2 regions of the Ruminococcus sp. 8Y-12 genome follow, and region 2 is predicted to be linked to the other one. Evidence: riboswitches for the same ligand, from Rfam matches in the RefSeq annotation. Region 2 holds a riboswitch; the other holds the start of a gene.
What was found. Region 2 has a riboswitch for lysine ahead of dapA (4-hydroxy-tetrahydrodipicolinate synthase). Riboswitches for the same ligand answer to the same signal wherever they lie in the genome.

Region 1: it holds a riboswitch for lysine, as region 2 does, so the genes downstream of both, AC0THY_RS12565 (Na+/H+ antiporter NhaC family protein) here and dapA (4-hydroxy-tetrahydrodipicolinate synthase) in region 2, are expected to answer to the same signal.

Annotation. Positions count from the first base shown of each region.
Region 1 is NZ_CM176623.1:3,241,804-3,245,217, forward strand. Features, by position in the region: gene AC0THY_RS12565 (Na+/H+ antiporter NhaC family protein) at 1-1,562, opposite strand, end outside; lysine riboswitch at 1,733-1,900, opposite strand; gene AC0THY_RS12570 (superoxide dismutase family protein) at 1,989-2,489, opposite strand; partial or broken gene AC0THY_RS12575 (manganese catalase family protein) at 2,495-2,941, opposite strand; gene AC0THY_RS12580 (recombinase family protein) at 3,106-3,414, opposite strand, start outside.
Region 2 is NZ_CM176623.1:4,799,854-4,803,267, reverse strand. Features, by position in the region: gene AC0THY_RS19515 (single-stranded DNA-binding protein) at 151-777, shown strand; gene AC0THY_RS19510 (cob(I)yrinic acid a,c-diamide adenosyltransferase) at 995-1,486, shown strand; lysine riboswitch at 1,527-1,701, shown strand; gene dapA (4-hydroxy-tetrahydrodipicolinate synthase) at 1,778-2,668, shown strand; gene dapB (4-hydroxy-tetrahydrodipicolinate reductase) at 2,730-3,414, shown strand, end outside.

The DNA.
Region 1 (3,414 bases), 1.6 Mb from region 2:
AGTCCCAGCCATGTCATAGAGGTAAAATTAGCCAGCAGGCCGGCAAACAAGTATGACAGGAAGGATATGACAGCAACGCTGATTGCATAGGGTAGCTGAGTGGAAACATGGTTTACATGGTTACATTGGGCGCCTGCGGAAGCCATGATAGTGGTGTCGGAGATGGGTGAGCAATGGTCGCCGCATACAGCACCTGCCATACAGGCAGAAATGGACATTACCATAAGGTTGTAGTCTCTGCCGCTGAATACGGAGACTACAATGGGAATCAGGATACCAAAGGTTCCCCAGGAGGTTCCTGTGGCAAATGCAAGACCGCAGCCAACCAGGAAAATAATGGCAGGAAGCATGGTCATCAGCCCCTCTGCACATTCTTTCATGGAAGTTTCCACGAAAGCGGCAGCTCCCAGACTGTCGGTCATAGCTTTTAAGGTCCAGGCAAAGGTAAGAATCAGGATGGCTGGAACCATGGACTTAAAGCCCTCCGGCAGACAGGACATGCATTCCTGGAATTTCAAAACCCTGCGAACCATATAAAAGATTACGGTGAAAACAAAGCCGAAAAAGCTACCCAACACCAGACCGAGGGAGGAGTTACAGTTTGAAAAAGCGGTTACAAAATCCGTTCCGCTGAAGAAACCGCCTGTGTATACCATACCTGCAATACAGAAAAGGATCAGACAAAAAATGGGAACAACCAGGTCTATAACCTTTCCGCGGCCTTTGATAGAGCCACTGTCCGACACATTGGCATAAGGGCGGTCAGGAGTTGTATAAAGGTCTCCCTTCATGGCATTGTCTTCATGGAGCTTCATGGAGCCGAAATCTACCTTCAGGAGAATCAAGCCAATCATCATAACAATGGTAAGCAGGGCATAAAAGTTGTAAGGAATGGCACGGATGAAAAGCGCCAATCCATCTTCCCCTTCCACAAATCCGGTGACAGCTGCAGCCCACGAAGAGATAGGGGCAATGATACAGACTGGAGCGGCTGTGGCATCGATCAGGTAGGAGAGCTTGGCTCTGGATACATTGTGCTTGTCCGTTACTGGACGCATCACACTTCCCACAGTAAGGCAGTTAAAATAGTCATCAATAAAAATGAGCACACCCAGAACAACGGTTGCCAACTGAGCGCCGATGCGTGTCTTAATATGGCTGCTGGCCCACTGTCCAAAGGCAGCGGAACCGCCTGCCTTGTTCATCAGGGAAACCATGGCTCCCAAGATAACCAGGAAGATCAGGATACCCACATTTCCGGCCTGTGAGAGCACGCTGATAAATCCGTCCTCAAACATATGGGTGACAGTCTTCTCAAACCCAAAGCCTGAGTAGAACAGAGCCCCCACCAGGATTCCCACAAAGAGTGAGCTGTAGACTTCCTTGGTTATGAGGGCAAGGGCAATGGCCACCAAAGGAGGAACCAGAGCCCAGAATGTGGCGTACATGGCAGGCTGAGGAGCTTCATCGGCAGCGGCCAGCACAGGGAAGGCCCAGGCGGCAAGCAGCACCAGAAGGACAAAGGCGGACGCTGCCAGTCTGCGTTTCGTTGTTTTTTGCATAAATCATACCTCTCTTTCCGTATTTTGCAAAAATCAGATGCGCAGGCTTCATATATAGAACACAGAAAGTGCGCCACTGCGCCCTGCTTTGGATACTCTGGGATGTAAAAAGCCGTACATATGTCTGCGGAAACAGGCACATGTACGGCAGTAACATTTGCAATGTCCTCACCGATGATAGCGCTCCACAAACGTGACAGTATATTGCATATTTTACAATATCCCAGGGATGGTGAATGGGCGTCACGCTTACCCTTCGGCAGTATCCCCTTTCCCTCACAGCAGCTGCCCTGCCGTAGCTGTTCGGTACTTATGAATCCTGCGCCTCTATCATTTTGCTTTGGTTCTCCAGAATATTTGAAAAACCGACTTTTTGATACCTTATTCTATCATGGATGGTTAGGGATGGCAAGATAAAACAGGTGTTTAACGGTGCTCATTAGCCTTTATTTCTCCGCAGGCAATCTTTGCTCCCGAGTCCCCGGAGGGCTGCGTCCGGAAGTCATCAGGCATATCATGAATGACAGCTGTGCGGCCTATTACTTCCTCAGGAAAAAAGCGGTTTGTATAAAACATTGTCAGTGCGTAGCCTTCATTTCCAAACAGGGGCGGAAAGTCTCCGGCGTGTTCCGGATGGGGGCACTGTCTGGGGTTAAAATGGGCTCCGGTATTGGAAAATGGATCCTCCTCATTGCCTGTGCAGCTGATACCCTCATGGATATGAAAGCCAAAAATCCGTTCAGAACACTCTTCATTCATATCAGGAAGTCCTGAAATATCTGCGATAACTAAAGTCCCGTCCCAGAGGGGATAGAAGTAGAGTGTACCAGTGATATCAGGGTATGCTTCACTGCCGTAGACAAAAGCGTATGCTTCGGGCGGCATCTGTACGATAACATTCAGGGCATCATTCAATTCTTTTCTCATAGGCATTATTTCCGGCAGGAAGACTCACAGCTGCAGGATGTGGGGGCATCGAAGCTGGGATTGTAAGCATAGAAATTCTTACTGTCAAGTTCTTCCTGAACTGTGCGCAGAGCTTCCCCAAATCTCTGGAAATGAACAACCTCGCGTGCGCGAAGGAAGCGGATCGGATCTGCTACCTCCGGAATATTTCTTACAACCCTGAGAATGTTATCGTAGGTGCTTCTGGCTTTCTGTTCTGCCGCCAGGTCTTCAAAGAGATCTGTAACTGGATCGCCTTTGGACTGAAATTCACAGGCATTAAAGGGGATACCGGCAGCTGCCTGGGGCCAAATTCCAACGGTATGGTCAATATAGTAAGGGCCTAAACCGGACTGTTCGATCTCTTCCATAGATAGGTTTTTGGTAAGCTGATGGACAATGGTAGAGACGATTTCCAAGTGGGCCAGTTCTTCTGCACGTTGTTCATGTCAATGGTTCGGAAAGCCTTGATTTTAAAGGGTTTCACGATTTTGATTTTCTTTAGAATTGTATAAGAATTATTTATAATAGAGTTGTTTTGTAATTGGTCATTAAAAAGGTACTTTGCAATTTTGCAACTATTTAAAAAACGCAATACTTATTTTTCAGGTAGCTTTAAGTATATTTTAATTGTAAAATCGTAAGGGTCAGAATTTTTTTTGATTGCTGGCGTTGTTTTTAAATATGTAATTTTTTCGATTAGTTCGGATAGCATTTTGTTTTTTTGTGTAATTGTTGTAGTATCTACGGTATATAAATCTAATGCATTTTTTAACTTTGGCAAAAATTCCAAGTATTCTGTTGATTTTTCTTCAATTGCATTTAGCTGTGATTTAAGATTGTTTAAAACCTTATTCATTTCCCTTAACTCTTTATCTATACTATTATTTCGTTTGATAAACATTTC
Region 2 (3,414 bases):
TCACAAGATTACAAGGGGTTTTCAATATTTCAGGTATTTTTTGAAAAATTTGAAAAAAATAGTTCTAAGAGAGAAAGAGACGTCATAAACATATTTATATACCAAATACGAAAAGAGATACTTCGTAAGAAGAAGGGAGAACAATTATTCATGGCAGATAAGGTTATTGAAAACAATCAGGTATCCATTATGGGACAAATTGCATCAGAGTTCGTGTTCAGTCACGAGGTCTTTGGAGAGGGATTTTACATGCTGGACATTTTGGTAAAGCGCTTAAGCGATTCTTATGACAGAATACCAGTGATGGTGTCCGAGCGACTGATTGATGTTACACAGGATTTTCAGGGAGAGTACATACAGATTGCAGGACAGTTCCGCTCCTATAACAGGCACGAAGAAAAGAAGAACAGGCTGGTACTGTCTGTGTTTGCCAGAGAGGTCAGCTTTGTGGAAGAAGAAAATGACAGAATGAAGACCAATCAGATCTTTTTGGATGGGTATATCTGTAAAGCACCTGTTTACCGCAAGACACCCCTGGGGAGGGAGATTGCAGATATGTTGATTGCGGTAAACAGGCCTTATGGGAAATCGGACTATATTCCCTGCATATGTTGGGGTAGAAATGCCAGATTTGCCTCCAGCTTTGATGTCGGGGGGCACGTTCAGGTGTGGGGAAGAATTCAGAGCAGGGATTATATGAAGAAGCTGGAGGGCGATCTCACAGAGAAACGCACCGCATACGAGGTTTCCGTGAGCAAGCTGGAATATATCGAATAAATATAACTGTTACTGCATAAATCCATTAAAAGCGCCTGGGGCGATGGGATTTATGCACTCTTGAATCATGTTCTTACGGTATGCGCAGTAAATGCGCACACCTGCCTGAACTGTTACGATTCGGTACGAGACAGTTCAGAATGAATATTGCATTTTCCGCCAGTTTGTAGTAATATTAAGAAATTGTAAGCAGGCGTTGAAAATTGAGAGGTGCGTTATGGATAAAGGCTTAGTGCATATTATATTCGGTGAAGGAAGAGGTAAGACAACTTCTGCTATTGGGCAGGCAATCCGGGCAGCCAGCGAAGGGAAATCTGTGATTATCATCCAATTTCTGAAGGAGAAGCAGAGGGATGATATCGGCTTTATCAGGCGTCTGGAACCGGAGATCAAGGTTTTCCGGTTTGAAAAGACAGAAAAGTCTTTTGACAGCCTGTCGGAAGAAGAGCGGCAGGAAGAGATTCAGAATCTGAGAAACGCTCTGAATTTTGCCAGAAAGGTGTTGGTTACAGAAGAGTGCGATGTACTGATCCTGGACGAGGTGCTGGGGCTTGTGGAGCACGGCATTGCCGGCGCTTCTGAAATCCGTGGGCTGTTGGAAGCAAAACATGATGACACGGAATTGATTTTAACGGGCATTTATGAAGGAAGAGAATTTTGGGACCTGGCCGATGTGGTGACAGAAATGGTAACGAAAAAGAATCATTGACAAGGTTTTTTAATAATGCTATAGTTAAAACAACTAAATAGTTTTGAGTAGAGGTTGCGTTTTTCATCAGTAACCCGCTGGATGTGTTCAGGCACAGTGGAATGCGGGGGAAAGGGGAGAACGCCGAAAGATGCAGTACCTGTAACTGCATGCTTGGGCATACAGTGAATAACTGTATGACTGTCATCGTATTACGATGGGGAGCTACCTGAAGAAAGAAAACTATCGTGTATCACGATTCTTTAGGGCAGACTCTCATTGGTCTGCTCTTATTTTTAAGGAGGAAAAGATATGGCTATTTTCACAGGCGCAGGTGTTGCCATTGTTACACCAATGAAGGAAAATGGAGAGGTAAATTACGAAAAATTAGGGGAACTTTTGGAGGAGCAGATTGCCAATTCCACGGATGCCATCATTATCTGCGGAACTACCGGAGAGTCTTCCACGCTTTCACATGAGGAGCATCTGGATGTGATCAAGTATGCGGTGGATAAAGTCGCAAAGAGGATACCTGTGATTGCGGGAACAGGTTCCAACAGCACGGAAACAGCAGTATACCTGTCTGTTGAGGCGGAGAAGTACGGAGCGGATGCCCTGCTTTTGGTGACCCCCTATTACAATAAAGCTACACAGAAGGGCCTGATCGCCCACTACACCGAGATCGCAAGCTCTGTAAAGGTGCCCATTATCCTTTACAATGTGCCCAGCAGGACAGGTTGCAATATAACTCCGGAGACAGCGGTGTATCTGGCTAAAAACGTGGAGAACATTGTGGCTATCAAGGAGGCAAGCGGAAATATATCACAGGTTGCAAAGCTTATGCAGTTGGCGGATGGATGTATTGACTTATACTCCGGAAATGATGACCAGATTGTTCCTTTGATGTCATTGGGCGGCAAGGGTGTTATCTCTGTACTCTCAAACATTGCACCCCAGCAGACCCATGATATTGTGGAGCTGTTTATGGAGGGCAAGGTGCGTGAGAGCTGCGCGCTGCAGTTAAAGGCGCTGCCTTTGATTAACGCACTCTTCAGTGAGGTAAATCCCATTCCTGTGAAAAAGGCTTTAAACCTCATGGGCAGGGAAGCCGGACCCTTGAGAGGGCCGCTGACCGAGATGGAGGAGGCCAATGCTGAGAAGCTGGCCAGGGAGATGGTGGACTTCGGACTGAAGCTGAAATAGAGCTACGCCTTCCCCGTGAGCAGAGAAAACGGAGAAATACCAGCAGATAAGGAGTAGAGATATGGTAAGGATAATAATGCATGGGTGTAACGGGCATATGGGCCAGGTGATTTCGCAGCTGGTAAAAGAGGACCAGGAGGCCCAGATCGTTGCGGGAATCGATCTGTATGACAACAGGGACAACGGGTATCCAGTATTTAAAAGCATCTGGGACTGTGATGTGGAGGCGGATGCCATAATTGATTTTGCGTCCCCAAAGGCGGAGGATGATCTGCTTGATTACTGTACAGAGAAAAAGGTGCCGGTTGTGGTCTGCACTACAGGACTCAGCCCTGAGCAGGTACAGAAAATACAGGATACTTCAAGACAGGTGGCAGTTTTGAAATCTGCGAACATGTCCCTGGGCGTCAACACTTTGCTGAAACTGCTGCAAGAGGCAGCCAAGGTGCTGGCCCCGGCTGGATTTGACATGGAAATCGTGGAGAAGCACCACAGACACAAGGTGGATGCGCCCAGCGGGACAGCTCTTGCTATGGCTGACAGCCTGAACGAGGCGCTTGGAAATTCCTACACTTATACCTTTGACCGCAGTCAGGAGCGCAAAGCCAGAGATGAAAAGGAAATCGGCGTGGTGGCTGTGAGAGGTGGAAATATCGTGGGAGAGCATGAGGTCATTTTCGCAGGCACGGATGAGGTGATCACCTTTAAGCACACAGCTTATTCCAAGGCTGTCTTCGGAAAGGGGG